Regions from separate parts of the Clostridium sp. LS3 genome, predicted to be linked through region 2. Evidence: a T-box and tRNA genes for the amino acid it is inferred to sense, from the RefSeq annotation. Region 2 holds a T-box; the other holds one or more tRNA genes.

Region 1 (11,164 bases), 1.2 Mb from region 2:
CAAATAGGGAAATCTTTTAGAAATGAAATAACTCCAGGAAACTTTACATTTAGAACAAGAGAGTTTGAACAAATGGAATTAGAGTTTTTCTGTAAGCCAGGAACGGATTTAGAATGGTTTAAATATTGGAAAGATTACTGTTGGAACTTCTTATTAAATTTAGGAGTTCAGCAAGATAATTTAAGAATGAGAGATCATGGAGAAGAAGAATTATCATTTTATTCAAATGCAACATCAGATATAGAATATTTATTCCCATTTGGTTGGGGTGAGTTATGGGGAATAGCTGACAGAACAGATTATGACTTAACAAAGCATCAAGACCATTCAGGTCAAGATATGAGCTATTTAGATCCAACAACTAATGAAAAATATGTTCCTTATGTTATTGAACCGTCTTTAGGTGCTGATAGAGTTGCATTAGCTTTCTTAGTAGATGCATATGATGAAGAAGAATTAGAAGGTGGAGATACTAGAACAGTTATGCACTTACATCCGTCTTTAGCTCCATATAAAGCTGCTATATTACCACTTTCAAAGAAGCTTTCTGAAAAAGCTTTAGATGTATATGCAGATTTAAGCAAGAAGTTTAACATAGAATACGATGAAGCTGGAAGCATAGGAAAGAGATATAGAAGACAAGATGAAATAGGAACTCCATTCTGTATAACAATAGATTTTGATACTCTAGAAGATGAAGCTGTTACTATTAGAAATAGAGACACTATGGAACAAGAAAGAGTAAAGATTGCAGATTTAGAATCTTATATAGAAAAAAGTTTAGAGTTTTAATTTAAAAGAGAGGAGTGTATAATAAAATTCTCCTCTCTTTTTTGAGTTTGGATATCTTAAATGTTATAATTAGAAAGAATTGGGACAGACTTAAAGATAAGTGAGCCTCCAAATTTCACATTTGGAAAGGCGAACTTACTCATTCGAACGTAGTAAGAGGAGTTTCATATAATATCTTATATATGGTTTTGGAGGAAAGCTATGAAAAAACAATTTAGTGAATTCAAAGAGTTTATAAAAGACAAAAATGTTGCTGTTGTTGGTATTGGAGTGAGCAATATACCACTTATAAGATTTTTGGTTAAGCTTGGAGCAAAAGTAACTGCATTTGATAAAAAAAATAGAGAAGAATTAGTTGATATAGCAAAAGAGTTTAATGAATTATCTGTTGCTTTAGAACTAGGTGAAGGATACTTAGATAAATTATCAGGGTTCGATGTTGTATTTAAGACTCCATCAATGAGAATAGATTGTGATGCTTTGCTAAAAGTAAAAAACGAAGGTGCATATATAACATCAGAAATGGAAGAGTTCGTTAGATATTGCAAAGGAAAAGTATATGGCATAACAGGAAGTGATGGTAAAACAACAACAACAACAATTATATCTAGGCTTCTAAAAGAAGCAGGGTATAAAACTTGGATTGGAGGAAACATAGGTACACCTTTATTTTCTAACATAGAAGAAATAAAAGAAGATGATAAAGTTGTTTTAGAGTTATCTAGTTTTCAACTTATGACTATGAACACACCTATAGATGTTGCTGTAGTAACTAATTTAGCACCTAATCACCTTGATATGCATTTAGATATGCAAGAATATATAGATGCAAAGAAAAATATATTCTTGTATCAAGAAAAAAGTGGAGTTTTAGTTTTAAATAAAGAAAATGAAATAACTCATAGTTTCACATCTGAGGCTAGGGGAGAGGTTAGAGAGTTTAGCTCTAAGAGAGAAGTTGAAAATGGCACATATTTTAAAGATAGTATACTATATTTAAATAACAAAGAAGTATGTAAAAAGCATAATATAATAATTAAGGGTATCCACAATATAGAAAACTATTTAGCTGCTTTTTTAGCAACGAAAGATGATGTATCTATAGATGTTATGAAAAAAGTTGCTGAAACCTTTGGTGGAGTTGAACATAGATGCGAGTTTGTTAGAGAACTAGATGGAGTTAAGTATTATAATGATTCTATAGCTTCAAGCCCAACAAGAACCTTAGCAGGATTATTTGCTTTTGAAAAGAAAGTTATTTTAATAGCTGGAGGGTATGATAAACATATTCCCTTTGAGCCTTTAGCAGAAGAAGGGTATCCTTATATAAAGGAATTAATATTATTAGGAGTAACTAAGGATAAAATAAAAGAGTCTTTTGAAAAGCTTAAAAAAGAAAAAGGAATTGAAATTCCTATAACAATAGTAAGTTCATTAGAGGAAGCTGTACTTAAAGCAAAAGATTTATCTAATAATGGAGATGTTGTGACACTTTCACCTGCATGTGCATCTTTTGATATGTTTGCTAACTTTGAAGTAAGAGGAAATAGGTTTAAAGAAATTGTAAATCAACTAAAATAAAAATAAAAGGCTGTATAGCCTTTTATTTTTTAGGTTGAATAAAGAATTTTTATTTCTTGTAAATTAGATGCTGGTTCTATAAAAATTCCTTTTTCAGTAGGAAAATATTCATTTGTGAAATCTGAAAATAATTTGTTATATTCAAATTTATCGTTTTGTGTAGCTTGTGTAATAGTATAGATTGAATTTGGGTCATCATTATTAATAAAATAAATTTTATTCTCTAGTTGTTTCAAGTTACTAGCATTAATATTTAAAACTTTCTTTATTTCTTTATTTGAAAGATTTAAAGAATATAGAGAATTATTATCAGAGGTATTTATAAATAATATTTCGTTATTATAAGTTATAAAACTATCTACAGGCATATCAGTTAATTTTAAATTATTATCTTTACCATTATTATTATCTATTACTAAACAATATAATTTAGAGTTATCATCTAAATTTTTATAAAATATATTATTACTATTTAAAATAAAATTTCCTGCTTTATTGTTTGATAAGATAGTTTTAGACTTAGATTTAATATCATATGAGTACATATTATTAGTATTTAAATCAATATAATATAACTTTCCGTTTTGGTAGACTATTCCTTTAGGTGAATCATTATTAATTTTTACTATATCCTTTTTTTCATAATCTAATTTATAAAGCCCGTGATCCTTAGATGTTGATGAAAAATATAATGTAGTATTATCTGAAGCTAAAGAATCTACTGAGTAATCAAATGAATCTATTATTATATCTTTTGTTATACTTACGCTATTCTCTGAGAGTTGAGCTACTGAAAGTTTATTATTGTTATTTGTATCAGGGAAAAATAGTAAATTACCTATATAGGCATATTTGTTATAGCTTAAGGTTTTACCAGAGAGAATAATGCTTTTGCTTGCATCTACATTTTTCTTAAAAGATGTTGACAATGAAGCGTTGTTTTGGGTTGCTTTGGTTTCTTTATTATCACTAGTACAACCTGTAAAAAATAATGTTGATATAATTAAAAAATAAAATATCCTTCTTATCATATAGACCTCCTAATAGTCGATTAATATCTTTATAATAATATATTAAATTAAAATTATAATTAAGTAAAACAAAACTATGAAAATATAGAAAATTTTGATAAAAAATAGCGTAAAACAGTTTAAATTTATAGGTATATAAGTTAACTTTACCTGGTGTATCATTATATAAAAAAGAAAGAATAAGTTAGAAATTAGTAGAATAATAAAAATAAAATCAACAAATAAGATTGTTTTATATTTGAATAAAATCATAATCGTGATAATATAAATAACGTCGTCGGGAGCGAAAAGCAGACAATAAATAATAAGAAAAATTGAAAACAAAAAAATGTTGACAATTAATTAATGAAATGTTATTATTATTAAGCAGTCGTTGAGACGGCAAAAGTTAGATCTTTGAAAATTGAACAGAATATAAGTTAAGTAAAAAACCAGCAATTCTTTTAGATGTCTTAAAATTAAGACTCAAAGTAATTTGAGCAAAGAGATTAAACTTTTTATTGAGAGTTTGATCCTGGCTCAGGACGAACGCTGGCGGCGTGCCTAACACATGCAAGTCGAGCGAGGGGAGTTTCTTCGGAAGCAAACCTAGCGGCGGACGGGTGAGTAACACGTGGGCAACCTGCCTTATAGAGGGGAATAGCCTTCCGAAAGGAAGATTAATACCGCATAACATTGCTTTTTCGCATGAAGAAGCAATTAAAGGAGCAATCCGCTATAAGATGGGCCCGCGGCGCATTAGCTAGTTGGTGAGGTAACGGCTCACCAAGGCGACGATGCGTAGCCGACCTGAGAGGGTGATCGGCCACATTGGGACTGAGATACGGCCCAGACTCCTACGGGAGGCAGCAGTGGGGAATATTGCACAATGGGGGAAACCCTGATGCAGCAACGCCGCGTGAGTGATGAAGGTCTTCGGATCGTAAAGCTCTGTCTTCAGGGACGATAATGACGGTACCTGAGGAGGAAGCCACGGCTAACTACGTGCCAGCAGCCGCGGTAATACGTAGGTGGCGAGCGTTGTCCGGATTTACTGGGCGTAAAGGGAGCGTAGGCGGATTTTTAAGTGAGATGTGAAATACCCGGGCTCAACTTGGGTGCTGCATTTCAAACTGGAAGTCTAGAGTGCAGGAGAGGAGAGTGGAATTCCTAGTGTAGCGGTGAAATGCGTAGAGATTAGGAAGAACACCAGTGGCGAAGGCGACTCTCTGGACTGTAACTGACGCTGAGGCTCGAAAGCGTGGGGAGCAAACAGGATTAGATACCCTGGTAGTCCACGCCGTAAACGATGAATACTAGGTGTAGGGGTTGTCATGACCTCTGTGCCGCCGCAAACGCATTAAGTATTCCGCCTGGGGAGTACGGTCGCAAGATTAAAACTCAAAGGAATTGACGGGGGCCCGCACAAGCAGCGGAGCATGTGGTTTAATTCGAAGCAACGCGAAGAACCTTACCTAGACTTGACATCTCCTGCATTACTCTTAATCGAGGAAGTCCTTTCGGGGACAGGATGACAGGTGGTGCATGGTTGTCGTCAGCTCGTGTCGTGAGATGTTGGGTTAAGTCCCGCAACGAGCGCAACCCCTATTGTTAGTTGCTACCATTAAGTTGAGCACTCTAGCGAGACTGCCCGGGTTAACCGGGAGGAAGGTGGGGATGACGTCAAATCATCATGCCCCTTATGTCTAGGGCTACACACGTGCTACAATGGCAAGTACAAAGAGATGCAATACCGTAAGGTGGAGCCAAACTATAAAACTTGTCTCAGTTCGGATTGTAGGCTGAAACTCGCCTACATGAAGCTGGAGTTGCTAGTAATCGCGAATCAGAATGTCGCGGTGAATACGTTCCCGGGCCTTGTACACACCGCCCGTCACACCATGAGAGTTGGCAATACCCAAAGTTCGTGAGCTAACCCGTAAGGGAGGCAGCGACCTAAGGTAGGGTCAGCGATTGGGGTGAAGTCGTAACAAGGTAGCCGTAGGAGAACCTGCGGCTGGATCACCTCCTTTCTATGGAGAAATCTAGTAAGCAAGAAGCTTATCTAGTATAGTTTAAAAGAAGGTTTAAACTTAACTTCTGTTCAATTTTGAGGGATTTACCTCAAAATTAATGTGGGGGTATAGCTCAGTTGGGAGAGCACTTGCCTTGCACGCAAGGGGTCAAGGGTTCGAATCCCTTTACCTCCACCACATGGGTCTATAGCTCAGCTGGTTAGAGCGCACGCCTGATAAGCGTGAGGTCGATGGTTCGAGTCCATTTAGACCCACCATTGTTCTTTGAAAATTGCACATGAATAAAAAACAACTTTAATTAACAACGTTAATTGAGAAGTGACAACAAGCCAAAAATATTCTTTGTGAATAACTTTGTAATTTATAAAACCATAAAGGTCAAGCTACAAAGGGCACATGGTGAATGCCTTGGCATCAGGAGCCGATGAAGGACGTGATAAGCTGCGATAAGCTTCGGGTAGGCGCACATAGCCAGTGATCCGAAGATTTCCGAATGAGGGAACTCACATGGGAAACCCCATGTATTCTGTAGTGAATAAATAGCTGCAGAAAGGTAAACCTAGGGAACTGAAACATCTAAGTACCTAGAGGAAGAGAAAGAAAAATCGATTTTCTTAGTAGCGGCGAGCGAAAGGGAAAGAGCCCAAACCAGAGATTTATCTCTGGGGTTGCGGACAGAACATTAAGAGGAAGTTATAATTAATTGAAAACAACTGGAAAGTTGTGCCGTAGAGTGTAATAGCCACGTAAATGAAAATTATAATTACTAAGTTCTGATCCAGAGTACCACGAGACACGTGAAACCTTGTGGGAAGCAGGGAGGACCACCTCCCAAGGCTAAATACTACCTGATGACCGATAGTGAAGCAGTACCGTGAGGGAAAGGTGAAAAGAACCCCGGGAGGGGAGTGAAATAGAACCTGAAACCGTGTGCCTACAACCGGTCAAAGCCCCTTATGAGGGTGATGACGTGCTTTTTGTAGAACGAGCCAACGAGTTACGGTATGTAGCAAGGTTAAGTACTTAAGGTACGGAGCCGAAGGGAAACCGAGTCTTAATAGGGCGACTAGTTGCATGCCGTAGACCCGAAACCGGGTGACCTATCCATGGCCAGGTTGAAGCGGGGGTAAAACCCCGTGGAGGACCGAACCACGTTGCTGTTGAAAAAGCATGGGATGAGCTGTGGATAGCGGAGAAATTCCAATCGAACTCGGAGATAGCTGGTTCTCCTCGAAATAGCTTTAGGGCTAGCGTCGGATATGAGTAATGGAGGTAGAGCACTGAATGGGCTAGGGGGCATATCGCTTACCGAACCTTATCAAACTCCGAATGCCATATACTATGAGTCCGGCAGTCAGACTGCGAATGATAAGATCCGTAGTCAAAAGGGAAAAAGCCCAGATCGTCAGCTAAGGTCCCAAAGTGTAAGTTAAGTGGTAAAGGATGTGGGATTTCTAAGACAACTAGGATGTTGGCTTAGAAGCAGCCACTCATTTAAAGAGTGCGTAATAGCTCACTAGTCGAGAGATCCTGCGCCGAAAATGTCCGGGGCTCAAACTTACCACCGAAGCTACGGGTTCAAGTTTAACTTGAGCGGTAGAGGAGCGTCGTAATCGGGCTGAAGTCGTACCGTAAGGAGCGGTGGACTGATTACGAGTGAGAATGTTGGCATTAGTAGCGAGATGTAAGTGAGAATCTTACAGGCCGAAAATCTAAGGTTTCCTGGGGAAGGCTCGTCCGCCCAGGGTTAGTCGGGACCTAAGCCGAGGCCGAAAGGCGTAGGTGATGGACAATTGGTTGATATTCCAATACCACTATTATCGTTATTATCGATGGTGTGACGGAGAAGGATAGGATGTGCTAGCGATTGGAAATGCTAGTCTAAGCATTTAGGGAGTTAAGACAGGAAAATCCGTCTTAACAATTCTGAGGTGTGATGGGGAAGGCCAATTTGGCCGAAGTATCTGATTCCATGCTTCCAAGAAAAGCATCTAGAGAGAGAAGTAGTGCCCGTACCGCAAACCGACACAGGTAGATGAGGAGAGAATCCTAAGGCCATCGGAAGAATTGCAGTTAAGGAACTAGGCAAATTGACCCCGTAAGTTCGCGAGAAGGGGTGCCTGCGAGAGCAGGCCGCAGAGAATAGGCCCAAGCAACTGTTTAGCAAAAACACAGGTCTCTGCTAAAGCGTAAGCTGATGTATAGGGGCTGACGCCTGCCCGGTGCTGGAAGGTTAAGGGGAATACTTAGCGCAAGCGAAGGTGTGAACTTAAGCCCCAGTAAACGGCGGCCGTAACTATAACGGTCCTAAGGTAGCGAAATTCCTTGTCAGGTAAGTTCTGACCCGCACGAATGGCGTAATGACTTGGGCACTGTCTCAACTGCAAATCCGGCGAAGTTGTAGTGCGAGTGAAGATGCTCGCTACCCGCGATTGGACGGAAAGACCCCGTAGAGCTTTACTGTAGCTTAGCATTGAGTTTCGATATTGTCTGTACAGGATAGGTGGGAGACTGAGAAGCTAGGGCGTCAGCCTTAGTGGAGTCATCCTTGGGATACCACCCTGACAGTATTGGGATTCTAACCGGACGCCATGAATCTGGTGACGGGACATTGTTAGGTGGGCAGTTTGACTGGGGCGGTCGCCTCCAAAAAAGTAACGGAGGCGCCCAAAGGTTCCCTCAGAACGGTCGGAAATCGTTCGAAGAGTGCAAAGGCAGAAGGGAGCCTGACTGCGACACCCACAAGTGGAGCAGGGACGAAAGTCGGGCTTAGTGATCCGGTGGTACCTCGTGGGAGGGCCATCGCTCAACGGATAAAAGCTACCTCGGGGATAACAGGCTGATCTCCCCCAAGAGTCCACATCGACGGGGAGGTTTGGCACCTCGATGTCGGCTCGTCGCATCCTGGGGCTGTAGTAGGTCCCAAGGGTTGGGCTGTTCGCCCATTAAAGCGGCACGCGAGCTGGGTTCAGAACGTCGTGAGACAGTTCGGTCCCTATCCGTCGCGGGCGTAGGAAATTTGAGAGGAGCTGTCCTTAGTACGAGAGGACCGGGATGGACTGACCTATGGTGCACCAGTTGTTCTGCCAAGAGCATGGCTGGGTAGCTAAGTCGGGAAGGGATAAACGCTGAAAGCATCTAAGCGTGAAGCCCCCCTCAAGATGAGATTTCCCATAGCATAAGCTAGTAAGACCCCTTGAAGAACACAAGGTTGATAGGTCAGAGGTGTAAGTGTGGTAACATATTTAGCTGACTGATACTAATAGGTCGAGGGCTTGACCAATAATTAAAAGATTTTGGCAATAATTCATGTGCAATTTTCAGAGAACACTCTGATATCTGGTGATGATGGCGTAGAGGAAACACTCCTTTCCATTCCGAACAGGAAAGTTAAGCTCTACAGCGTCGATGGTACTGCATGGGAAACTGTGTGGGAGAGTAGAACGTTGCCAGGTTATATATGGCTCGATAGCTCAGTCGGTAGAGCAGAGGACTGAAAATCCTCGTGTCCCTGGTTCGATTCCTGGTCGAGCCACCAGGTATGGCGCTATAGCCAAGTGGTAAGGCAGAGGTCTGCAAAACCTTTATCCCCGGTTCAAATCCGGGTGGCGCCTCCAAAAAAATCCTACAAGTTTTATTTGTAGGATTTTTTTATTTGAAAAATAATTCTTTTTGCACAAGTAAATTACTGCTAGATAAAAATTCAAATTTTGAACCTATTGGTATTGTTATATTAGGATAATCATGCCCGAGGGGAAAGCTTTCAATGATTGGTATATTTAATGGCACTAATTTTTGTTTTATAATATCGTTTATAGAAAAATCGCTATCTTTATTAGTGCAATCTGTAAAATGTCCTAATATTATTCCACAGACCTTTTGAAGTTTTCCACAAGAGATAAGTTGAGATAACATTCGATCTACAGAATAAGGACTTTCATTAACATCTTCAATAAAAAGAATATTACCTTTAAAATCTATCTCATAAGGTGTTCCAATAGTTGAGCAAATTATTGATAAATTACCTCCTACTAAATTACCTTCAAAATCTTTTTCATTCCATACAAAATAATTATCAGAACAAATTTCTTTTAAGTTATAGATAATTTTAGGGGCTTTATTTGTAAGTACTTTTATAAAATACTCTTTTGTTATAATATCATTAAAATTTGAAGTTATCATTGGGCTATGAAATGTAGTTAATTTGCAAGCTTTTGCAAAATAGTTTAATAGTAATGTTATATCACTATATCCACAAAAGGGTTTAGGATTATTTTTTATAAGCTTTAAATCTAAATATGGAGCCATTCGCATGGAACCATATCCACCTCTAAGAGAAACTATTGCGTCTATATCTTTATCTGCGAACATTAAGTTTAAATCTTCTGCACGATCTTTATCGTTACCGGCTAAATACCCATAAGAGCTATATAAATGTTTTCCCTTTTTTATTTTAAAGCCTAGTTTTTGAAAGTTGCTTATTTTTTCATCTATAAACTCTCTGTCTTCGGGGGATGCTGGGGCTATAATTCCTATTGTAGATGAAATATTTAATGGTTTTAATTTTGACAATGAAAACACCTGCTTAAAATTATTTATATACTTAATATACGATAAAAAAATAAAGCTAGTGACTTAAAGCTAGCTTTATTTTTAAGAAAACATATCTTTTCTATATAATATGTAAGCAGTTCCAAAAGTTAATACTAAGGTTATAATCATTGTTATTTCAAAACCATAAGTATTATTTATAAGTGGCATTTTTATAAAGTTCATTCCAAATATTCCACCTATAACGGTTGGTATAGCCATTAGTATTGTAACAGAGGCTAAAACCTTCATAACTATATTTAAGTTATTTGAAATAACTGAAGCGAAAAAGTCCATGGTACTTGCAAGTATGTTACTGTATATCTCTGTCATTTCTATAGCCTGCTTATTTTCAATAATAACATCCTCTAATACATCTTGATCTTCCTCATATTTTTGCATTATATCTAATTTTAGCATTTTTTCTAAGGTAATTTCATTTGCTTTAAGTGATGTAGAAAAGTAAACTAGAGATTTTTCTAGAGAGTGTAGTTGAATAAGCTCTCTATTTTTCATTGATTTATGTAGTCTTTTCTCTATCATTAAGCTTTTCTTATCAATTTGTCTTAAGTAAATTAAATATGCAGTTGATATTTTACTTAATATTTGCAATATAAATCTAGATTTTTTAAAAGAATAAAATGATTTCACCTTACCATTTACAAAATCTGTCAATATACGACTGTTCTTTAAGCACACAGTGATAATTTGTTTTTCTGTATGAATTATAGCTAGTGGATATGTATCATATGTAAGAGAATTATCTTCCATTTCAGTAAAAGGTATATCCACAACTACTAGTAAACAATCATCTTCTATATCTATACGAGAAGTTTCTTCATCGTCTAATGGAGCTTTTAAAAATGATAATGGAACTCCAGTCTTTTTTGAAATTAGAATTAATTCTTCATCAGAAGGAGCTACAATGTTAATCCAACAACCAGGTTCTAAATTATCTAGAACTTTTAATGAAGGATTTTGTTCAATAATACTTTTATAAATTTGTATCATAAAGGACCTCCTTAAGTAGATTACAAAACTAATTATACTATTAATATATGTTTTTGTAACATAATAAGTAAATTTTTATTTTAAATATTTGATAATATAGATAATTGAAGATATTCATAGTAAAAGTGCATATGAATTAAATAA
Region 2 (11,164 bases):
TAGAGTGGTTAGTCTTTATAAACTCCACTGATACAGAGTTTAATTTAATTACATCTCTTGGCTTTACTCTTATTAGTTCTGTTGAACTTAACAATCCGTGCTCTTTAAGCTTTGTTTCAACAATTCCAAGTGTTAACTTTGTTCCATATACAGGTACATTTAATTGTTTTAAAACATATGGTAATGCTCCTATATGGTCCTCATGTCCGTGAGTTAAAAATATTCCTCTTACTTTATCTTTGTTTTTTAATAAATAATTAACATCTGGTATTACTAAATCAATACCGAACATATCTTCTTCTGGGAATTTTAGGCCACAATCTATAACTACTATATCATTTTTATACTCAATTACAGTTATGTTTTTACCTATTTCATTTATCCCACCTAAAGGAATAATCTTAACTTTTGCCTTTTCGTTTTTCAATATGTCCCCTCCTTCTTCTTAAAATATGTATTACAAAGGTTGTCATCTCCTTAGAGAGGAGTTCCTTTATTTATCCTGCTTATAATTCATCTCTTTTTGGCATTTTCTACAAACACCAAAGAATTTAACACTATGATCTAAGATTTTGAATCCATATGATCTCTCAACTTCTTCTTCAAGCTCATCTAAAAGATCATCTTGAACTTCTATAACACCCTTACATTCATTACAAACTAAGTGATGATGTCTATGACCTTCATCCTTGCGAACTAATTCATATCTGCTACAACCATCATTTAAGTCTAGTTTGCATATAACACCTAATTCTTCTAATAAAATAATCGTTCTATATACAGTAGCTAAACCAATTTCCGGACAACTTTTTTTAACTTCATCATAAATTTCTTCTGCAGTTAAATGTTCTCCTTCTTTATCTATAATAGTATCAACTATAGCTCTTCTTTGAGGAGTTAACTTATACCCTTTTTGTTTTAAATCTTCTTTTAGAACATTAAAATCTATACTATTTGATTGTTCCACAGACAACACCCCTTTCTTTATTTCTAGTTAGCTTTTATTCTTCATCGGCAAAAATAGTATCATAAGCTTCTTGAACTGCCGCTAATTCAACTTCATCATCTATAGGTATTAAAAGATCATCTCCATCTTCATCTACTCCTACCCTTAATGCAAATATATCATCCTCAGTATAATCATTATCATATACTATGACATATTCACTCTTTTCTTCTGTATCAGGATTTACCATATCAAAAAATGCAACAACATTTAACTTTACTAAATTTCCATCCTCATCATATAATTCCAATTGTTTCAAATCTTTATCCATTAAATTTCTCTCCTTTTTATAATTGTAATTTTTAGATTATAGGTTGTCAATAATAATTTTCAATTGGGAATCAAATATTATTTCATACTGAGTCTATCTAAGTACCCTTGCAATATGTACGTAGCAGCTATTTTATCAACTATTTTCTTCCTTTTTCCCCTTGATAAATCAGCCTCTAGCATAGCTTTATGTGCAGCTACTGTAGTCAATCTTTCATCCCACATCTCAACTTTTATTCCAGTAGATTCTTTTATAACTTCTGAAAGTTCTAATACTCTTTCTCCAGATTCTCCTATGGTGCCATTCATATTTTTAGGCAACCCTATAACTATAGTTTCTACTGAATATTCTTTACATAACTTTTTAACTTCTTCTATGTCTTGCTCTTTTTTAGTTCTTCTTATTGTAGTGATCCCTTGAGCAGTCCATCCTAATGGATCACTTATAGCAACACCTATAGTTTTAGATCCAACATCTAAACCAAGTATCCTCATATTTATCTCCTTAAACACTAAAGAGTGCCCGATTAAACGGGCACTCTTTATTTTATTTCTAAATAAGATTTTATAACTTCCTCAAGAATTTCATCTCTTTCAAGTTTTCTTAGTAAAGCTCTTGCTCCGTTGTAGCTTGTAATGTAAGAAGGGTCCCCTGAAATAAGATATCCAACCAATTGGTTTATCGGATTATAACCTTTCTCCTGTAACGCATTGTAAACATCTGTTAGTATTGATTTTGTTAAATCTTCTTTGTTGATGTTTAAGTTAAATTGCATTGTTTGATCTAAGTTATTATTCATATAACTGCTGCTAATTGCAGCTCACCCCCTTACTTATATTTAGTTAATAGTATCCCTAGTAATAGTATTTCACATTTTTAAAATTCTATTCACTGATTTTACTTAATTTAATTATACTCCATATAATTATAAAAGTACACTATTTTACTAAAGATTCTATTACTGAATATGTTTTTTCTATTGCAGATTTAATATTTTCAGGATTCTTACCACCAGCTTGAGCCATATCTGGTCTTCCTCCACCGCCTCCGCCAACAACTGCTGCAACTTCTTTAATTATCTTTCCACAATGGATTCCTTTTTCTAGTACATCCTTTGTAGCCATAGATATTACATTAACCTTTCCACTTACATTACTTAATAAAACAACTACTCCACTTGAAAGCTTGCTTCTCATTTTATCCCCTAGGTCTCTTAAGGCATTTCCATCTATTCCTTCTAGTCCATAAGCTACAACCTTAACTCCCTTTACTTCTTTAACTGAAGCTAAAATATCATCCTCAATTCCTGATGTTAATTTACTCTTAAGTTCTAAAATTTCTTTTTCCTTTTCTTTAATTTCTGCACCTTGTGAAGCTATCTTTCTGAGTACATCTTTTTCATTGCATTTCAATGCACTACATGCTTCTTTTAAAAGTCTTTGCTTTTCTTCCATATATTTTATAGCATTTAGTCCAGTTACAGCTTCTATTCTTCTTATTCCTGCTGCAACACCAATTTCAGCTATTATTTTAAACAATCCAATTTCTCCTGAGTTATGAACGTGAGTACCTCCACAAAGCTCCTTTGAGAATTCTCCAACACTTACAACCCTAACTTTATCACCATATTTATCATCAAATAAAGCCATTGCACCTGATTCTCTTGCTTCATCTAAAGTCATAAGATTCGTATCTACTACAAATACTTCCATTATCTTTTTATTAACTAACTCTTCAACCTTTTCTATTTCTTCTTCTGTTAACCCTTGGAAATGTGCAAAGTCAAATCTTAATCTTTCATCATCCACATAAGAACCTGCTTGATTAACATGCTTTCCTACAATTTGTTTTAAAGCTTCATGTAACATATGTGTAGCTGTATGGTTCTTTGCTATATTATTTCTTCTTAAGATATCTATTTTAAGTTTTGCTTCTTCATTAAACTTTATTGTACCATCTACAACATTAACATAATGAATAGTTTTTCCACCAACATTTTTCTTTGTGTCATAAACATATGCTTCCCCTGAAGCTGTTTTAATAACTCCCTTATCTCCTACTTGGCCACCCATTTCAGCATAGAAAGGAGTTTTTTCAGTAACTATATATCCTTTTTCTCCATTGGATAATTCACCCACAAAATTATTGTCATCAGCTAAAACTAATATATTTGATTTTTCTTCAATATTACCATAGCCTATAAACTCTGTGTCTATAGATGCATCAATTTTATTTATTGGATTCTCATCACTTCCCATATATGATGATTCACCTCTTGCACTTCTAGCCCTTTGTCTTTGCTCATCCATTTCTTTTCTAAATGCTTCTTGGTCAACATTCATTCCCTTTTCTTCTAATATTTCTTCTGTTAATTCTATAGGGAATCCATAAGTATCATATAGCTTAAATGCCTTTTCACCTTTTAATGTTTTTTCGTTAGAAGATTCCATTTCTTCTATATAATCATTTAAAATATTCATTCCTGAATCTATAGTTTCATTAAATCTTTCCTCTTCTAAAGAAACTATTCTTTCTATATATTCTTTATTTTCTAAAAGAATTGGATAAGCACGGCTATAATTTTCAACTACTGATTCAACTATTTCAGTTAAGAATAAATTCTTTATTCCAAGCAGCCTTCCATGTCTTGCAGCTCTTCTTAAAAGTCTTCTTAATACATATCCTCTACCTTCATTACTTGGTTGAACCCCATCGGAAATAAGCATAGTTACTGATTTAACATGGTCTGTAATTATTCTTAAAGAAATATCCTTAAGCTTATCTTCTCCATATTTCACACCTGAAAGTTCTGATACTTTTTGTAGTATATTTTTAACTGTATCTATTTCAAATATATTATCTACACCTTGCATTATTGTTGCTATTCTTTCAAGTCCCATTCCTGTATCTATATTAGGATTTGCAAGTTTATTATAACTTCCTTCTTCATTCCTATCGAATTGAGTGAATACAAGATTCCAAAACTCAACTACTCTATCTTCGTCACTAGCCCTTACAAATTCATCTACATTTGTAATTACTCCTTCACCTCTATCATAGTGAATTTCTGTACAAGGTCCACATGGTCCTACTCCTATTTCCCAGAAGTTATCATCTTTTCCAAGTCTAAATATTCTCTTTGGATCTACATCTGTTTTCTTGCACCATATATCAAAAGCTTCATCATCTTCTAAATATATAGTTACATATAATTTATCTTTTGGAATTTGAAGAGTTTCAGTTATAAACTCCCATGCCCAAGGAATAATTTCTTCTTTAAAATAATCTCCAAAAGAAAAGTTTCCAAGCATTTCGAAAAATGTTCCATGTCTTGATGTTTTACCTACGTTTTCTATATCACCTGTTCTTATACACTTTTGACAAGTTGTTATTCTTTTCCTTGGTGGCTCTTGTAATCCAGTAAAATATGGCTTAAGTGGTGCCATACCTGCATTTATCAATAATAATGATTTATCATTTTTAGGGACTAGAGGGAAACTCTCTAATCTTAAATGATCTTTTGATTCAAAAAAGCTTAAATAAGCTTCTCTTAATTCGTTTGTTCCCATGAATTTCATAGCTATTACCTCCAAATTTGCTTTATATAATAAAAAAAGTTTCCATCCCTAAAAAAGGGACGAAAACATAAATTCCGCGGTGCCACCCTAATTATGTATTAAAAAAATACATCACTTAGATAATATAGCTCCAAGATAGCTTCAATATATAATGTAAGAAGTTTTCAGCATCCACTTCCTCTCTGCATACATAAACTATATTTACTCATTCTTTTCAACGCTAAATATTAAATTTTCTTATATTTCAATGAAATTATAGTTTATTTATTAAAATATGTCAATTATTTTATTTAAAACAAATAATTATTAATATCATCATATATAACCTTTATTATAACCCCTATTGGAACTGCAACTATCATACCTACAAAACCACCTAACTTCTCCCCTACTAAAAGAAGTATTATTATAATTATAGGATGCATATTAGTACTATCTCCAGTTATTTTAGGAGACAATATATTTCCTTCTATTTGTTGAATTATAAACACAGCAATAAGTGTCCACAGAGCCTTATTAGGTGATTCCATTAAAGCTACAAATATAGCCGGAACTCCACCAATTATTGGGCCAAAATAAGGTATTATATTTAGTACACCATTAAAGATTCCAAGTATTAAGGCAAATTTCACTCCTATAATCATGAGAACTGCAAAGGTTAAAACTCCAATTATTCCCGATAACAACAACTGACTTATTATGTATCTCGCTAGAACTTTATCTATATGACTAATAAGCTTTTTAGTTATTATTCTTTTTTCTGTAGGTAATATTAATAAAAGTTTATTATAAATTAAATCTCCATCTACTAAAAAATAATATGTAACTATAGGTATAATGGCGAGAGAAATTAAACTTTCAAAACACATAAATAACTTCTCAAGGAAATTGCCAGCGAGATTGCTAAAAAATATATTTACTTCCTCACTTATTTTAAAATATAGTGTTTGAAAAAATGATATATCATTTAAATGCATCTTATAAGCCAAACTTTCAATATATTCATCAATATTATCTAATATGTATCCAATATTATAACTTTCTCTTATTAATGAAGGTATTACTATATATGAAATTAAACATAAGCTTAATAATATTATTAATATAATTGAAATTGATGATATTTTTTTGCTTATATTAAATTTCTCACTTATACTATCTCTCATAGGTTTTAGAGCATAAGCTAAAATAAAGCTAATAAAAACAATATTTACTATACTATTTATTGTATTTATTTTTATATATAAAATTAGGATTATTATAAAAGATAAGATTATTAAAATTGGATTTATCACTTTTTTATATTTTTTATAACTCAGCATGTTTTTCTCTTACGAGGCAAGCTTTGAAGCCTAACCTCATCACTACCATAATATAAAATAAAATCTTCCCCTAATACACAATTTTTTAAAAGCAATATTTCCTTACCCTTTATTATCCTATCAAATATTCCAGAACTCATTATTAATCCTTTTATAGAAAAATCATTTTTTTCTATAATTAAATCCTCTAAAATCCCTCTCATAACATTATTTTTATCTTTTATATCAATATCTTTTATTGATTTAAATGATAATCCCTCTTTTTCACTTAACTCTTTTACAATCATAACTTCTTCTAAAGAAATTATATCATCAACCTTTACAAAATTCTTTTTGCTAAATAAAAAGTAGTTAGATATAAAAAAACCTTTTATTTCACCATTGTAAAAATCGATATAAATATCATCTACTATCCCTAAGTACTTCCCCCTTATATTATAAACCTTTAACAAATAGAAATCCTTGGTCTTTAACATAGTTAATCTCCTTTCTATAAAACAATAACTATATTATCCCCCAAAGAACAAAAAAAATTCTCATTGATCATCTATGAGAATTTTTATTTTATTTATAGAATTTTTTCTATTATTCCACCACCAACAACTATATTTCCATCATAAAATACAACTGATTGACCTTTAGTAATTGCTCTTTGTTTATCTTTAAAAGAAACTTTAACTCTACCATTAGGAAGTGGTGAAATTGTAGCTTCTGCTGGTTTTGCTTGATATCTTACCTTAGAAGAAACCTTTATTTCTTCATTTAAAGTATCAAATGGAATAAAGTTAACATCCTTAGCAACTAAGTCTGTCTTAAACACATCTTCTTCTGGCCCTATAACAACTTCATTAGTTCTTGGATTTATATCTGTAACAAAAACAGGAGTACCTAAAGATAAACCTAACCCTTTCCTTTGGCCTATTGTATAATAAACTATCCCCTTATGCTTACCAAGTACATTACCATTTTTATCAACAAAATTCCCTTGTTGTATTTCATTAGGTCTAACTAGTGTAATATACTTACCATGATTATTATCAGGTATAAAACATATTTCTTCACTATCTTTTTTATTGTGAACAGCAAGACCAATTTCTTTAGCTATTTCCCTTATTTTATCTTTAGTATAATCTCCACAAGGCATTAATGTTTGACTTAATTGTTCTTGAGTAAAGTTATATAAAGCATATGTTTGATCCTTTTTATCATCATCAGCCTTTATTAAAAAATATCTACCATCTTCATTTTTTTCTATTTTAGCATAATGTCCTGTAGCTACATAATCAGCTCCAATACCTTTAGATCTTCTTAAAAATTCATCAAACTTTATATGTTTATTACAAGCTATGCACGGATTTGGTGTCTTTCCTTCCATGTATTCTTGAACAAAATAATCTATAACTTTTTCTTTAAAGGAATCCTTAAAATTTAGAACATAAAAAGGGATTCCTAATTTGTCAGCAACTCTTCTAGCATCTTCTACTGATGAAAGTGAACAACATCCACCTTCTCTTTCAATATAATCTTCAGATTCATCATCAAAATGTTTCATTGTCACGCCTATTACATCGTAACCTTGTTCTTTTAAAAGGTATGCAGCAACAGAGCTATCTACTCCACCACTCATACCTACAACAACTTTCTTTTTCATACTGTTACCTATTCATGACCGTGAACATGATCATGTATATCATCATGCTCTTCAAAATCCCAAAGCTCTAAACCTGAATTTTTTCTATAATCATTAATTGCCTTATGAATTGCTTCTTCTGCTAATACTGAGCAATGCATTTTTACAGGTGGAAGTCCATCTAAAGCTTCTGCAACTGCTTTATTAGATAATTTCCAAGCTTCTTCTACAGTCCTTCCTTTAATTAATTCTGTTGCCATTGATGATGAAGCAATAGCTGATCCACACCCAAATGTTTTGAACTTAACATCTTTAACTATATTTTCTTCAATTTTTAAATAAACCTTCATTATATCTCCACATTTAGCGTTTCCAACTTCCCCTACTCCATTTGCATCTTCAATTTCCCCTACATTTCTTGGATTTCTAAAATGATCCATTACCTTATCGCTGTACATCATAATATTTTTCTCCCTTCTTTAAAAAGTCTTCCCATAATGGAGACATATTTCTAAGTCTTTCTATAATAGGTGGAACAACTTCTAATACATAATCTACATCTTCCTCTGTTGAAGCATCACCTAATGTTAATCTTAAAGATCCATGAGCTAACTCATGAGGTAAACCTATTGCTAATAACACGTGAGATGGATCAAGTGATCCTGAAGTACATGCACTACCACTTGATGCACATACCCCTTCAAAATCTAAAGATAGAAGTATTGATTCACCTTCTATAAATTCAAAAGTTATATTAGCATTACCTGGCAATCTTTTATCACCTTTAGGTCCATTTAATCTTGTATGAGGCACCTTTAATAATCCCTCTATTAATTTATCTCTAAGTGCAGTTAATTTCCTATTATGTTCTTCTAAACTCTCTGTTGAAAGTTCTATAGCCTTTCCAAGACCAACTATTGAAGATGTATTTTCAGTACCTGCCCTTCTAGCTCTTTCTTGGCCACCGCCATGAATTAAATTATCTATTCTTACACCTTTTCTTATATAAAGTGCACCCGTTCCCTTAGGTCCATAAATCTTATGTCCTGCTAATGATAATAAATCTATATTCATTTCTTTAACATCTACAGGAATATTTCCAATTGCTTGAACTGCATCTGTATGGAATAATACTTTTCTTCCTCTACAAATTTCACCTATTTCTTTAACAGGTTGAATTGTTCCAATTTCATTGTTTGCAAACATAATTGAAACTAATATAGTTTTATCAGTTATAGCATTTTCTAATTCTTGTAAATTTATAAATCCCTCTTCATCAACATTTAAATATGTTACTTCAAATCCATTTTTTTCTAAATACTCACAAGTGTGAAGTACTGCATGATGCTCAACCTTAGTAGTTATAATATGATTTCCTTTTTTTCTATGGGCTGATGCTATTCCCTTAATAGCCCAGTTGTCTGCTTCTGATCCACCCCCTGTAAAATAAACTTCATTTGGATCACAAGTCAAAGCTTTTGCAACTCTACTTCTAGCTTTATCAATAGCCATTTTAGTTTCTCTAGAAATACCATAAAAAGATGATGGATTTCCATATTTCTCTGTGAAATACGGCATCATTTCTTCTAGAACTTCTGGTTTAACATATGTAGTTGCTGCATAATCCATATAAACATTTCTCATATTTATTCGCTCCTCTTTACAATCTTAATGGATTGATTTTCATCCTTCATTCTCGTATAGTCATCAACTATATCTTGAAGTGTTATATTTTTCATTACTTCATCAATACTATTTTTAATTTTTTCCCATAACAATCTAGTAGCACAAAAATCAATATTATCACACTCTGTTCCTTCAATACATTCTGCAATTTCAACAGGGCCTTCAAGAACATCCATTACATCTGCTACTGTTATATCCTTTGGGGTTCTATTTAATACATAACCACCTTGAGCTCCTCTTATACTCTTTATAAGTTTAGCTTTTCTAAGTGGTGAAAATAATTGCTCCAAATAATATTCTGATATACTTTGTCTTTGTGATATTGTTTTTATTGAAACGGGGGCATCTCCGTAGTGCATTGCAAGGTCTACCATAGCCTTGACCCCGTATCTACCTTTAGTAGAAAGCTTCATTATACTTCCCCCTTTTTAATGTTGACTATTTTAGTAGCCTTTACTTTTATATCTTATCAAACCACTCTACTATTGTCAATAATTCCAACTCTTCTCATAAAGCCTATTTTATGCTGGTCCAGTACTTATTTATACTTTCTTCATATTTATTTTTTTGAGGAAAATAGTATTTTGTATTATCTAAGTTATCAGGCATATATTGTTGTTTTATATAATGATTTTCATAATCATGGGGATATTTATAACCTCCAACACCTAGATTCTCTGCTCCACTATAATGGGAATCCTTTAGGTGATTTGGTACATCTCCTATATTTTTATTTTCTAAATCCTTTATTGCATTAGAAATAGCTAAATATGCACTATTTGATTTTGGTAATGTTGCTAAGTATATAACAAGCTCTGATAATATTAAAGAAGCTTCTGGAAGCCCTACCTTTAAAGCTAGTTCTATACCTGAATTAACAACAGTCAATGCATTGGGATGAGCAAGCCCTACATCCTCAGCTACTATTACAGAAATTCTTCTTATTATTGCCGTTAAGTTTCCTGATTTAATAAGCCTAGCTAAATAGTGTATAGCTGCATCTGCATCACTACCTCTTATACTTTTCTGAAGAGCACTTAACAAATTATAATACTCATCTCCACTTGCATCTGCTCTCATATGAGATTGATTTAAGCTTTCTATATATTCTACAGAAATCTTTTTTACTTTTTTAAGTTGAGAATTTATAGCAAGTTCTAATATATTGTAAGCCTTTCTATAATCTCCTTGAGAAATTTCACTGATATATTTTAATGCTTCTAATGAATATTCCACCTCTATATCTTCATTAATTAACTTCTTTATTGCCTTTTCTAGCCCCTCAGTTATTTCTTCTATATTTAAAGCTTCAAATTTAAATATGTTGCATCTACTTAATATAGCCTTATGAATTGCAAAATATGGATTTTCTGTAGTGCTAGCTATTAATGTAACTCTACCATTTTCAATAAACTCTAACAAAGCTTGTTGTTGCTTTTTACTAAAATGCTGAAGCTCATCTATATAAATAACTACTCCATTATAATTAAGTAAACTATCTAAGCTTTCAGTTATTTCTTGAATATCTTTAACAGAAGCTGTAGTTGCATTTAACTTATAGAATTTTTTATCCACATAGTTAGCCATTATATTAGCTAAAGTTGTTTTCCCCGTTCCTGGTGGCCCATATAATATACAGTTAGGAATCATCTTGTTTATAATTAAATTATA

Evidence for each region. The T-box of region 2 lies ahead of alaS (alanine--tRNA ligase). A T-box ahead of a tRNA ligase gene usually reads a tRNA of that ligase, here a tRNA-Ala.
Region 1: it has a tRNA-Ala gene. The T-box ahead of alaS (alanine--tRNA ligase) is inferred to sense a tRNA for this amino acid. The anticodon was not compared.

Annotation. Positions count from the first base shown of each region.
Region 1 covers NZ_CM143921.1:213,899-225,062, forward strand. Annotated here, with positions in the region: gene ACZJV1_RS01015 (glycine--tRNA ligase) at 1-792, shown strand, start outside; gene murD (UDP-N-acetylmuramoyl-L-alanine--D-glutamate ligase) at 994-2,373, shown strand; gene ACZJV1_RS01025 (DUF5050 domain-containing protein) at 2,403-3,404, opposite strand; rRNA gene ACZJV1_RS01030 (16S ribosomal RNA) at 3,901-5,416, shown strand; tRNA gene ACZJV1_RS01035 (tRNA-Ala) at 5,521-5,596, shown strand; tRNA gene ACZJV1_RS01040 (tRNA-Ile) at 5,600-5,676, shown strand; rRNA gene ACZJV1_RS01045 (23S ribosomal RNA) at 5,796-8,702, shown strand; rRNA gene rrf (5S ribosomal RNA) at 8,758-8,874, shown strand; tRNA gene ACZJV1_RS01055 (tRNA-Phe) at 8,882-8,957, shown strand; tRNA gene ACZJV1_RS01060 (tRNA-Cys) at 8,963-9,036, shown strand; gene ACZJV1_RS01065 (S66 peptidase family protein) at 9,071-9,991, opposite strand; gene ACZJV1_RS01070 (magnesium transporter CorA family protein) at 10,073-11,020, opposite strand.
Region 2 covers NZ_CM143921.1:1,443,516-1,454,679, reverse strand. Annotated here, with positions in the region: gene ACZJV1_RS06715 (ribonuclease J) at 1-427, opposite strand, end outside; gene ACZJV1_RS06710 (Fur family transcriptional regulator) at 494-967, opposite strand; gene ACZJV1_RS06705 (DUF1292 domain-containing protein) at 1,002-1,277, opposite strand; gene ruvX (Holliday junction resolvase RuvX) at 1,355-1,771, opposite strand; gene ACZJV1_RS06695 (IreB family regulatory phosphoprotein) at 1,819-2,076, opposite strand; gene alaS (alanine--tRNA ligase) at 2,216-4,855, opposite strand; T-box leader at 4,908-5,082, opposite strand; gene ACZJV1_RS06685 (AI-2E family transporter) at 5,146-6,177, opposite strand; gene ACZJV1_RS06680 (PRC-barrel domain-containing protein) at 6,171-6,653, opposite strand; gene mnmA (tRNA 2-thiouridine(34) synthase MnmA) at 6,746-7,828, opposite strand; gene nifU (Fe-S cluster assembly scaffold protein NifU) at 7,837-8,268, opposite strand; gene nifS (cysteine desulfurase NifS) at 8,252-9,451, opposite strand; gene ACZJV1_RS06660 (RrF2 family transcriptional regulator) at 9,454-9,906, opposite strand; gene ACZJV1_RS06655 (replication-associated recombination protein A) at 10,010-11,164, opposite strand, start outside.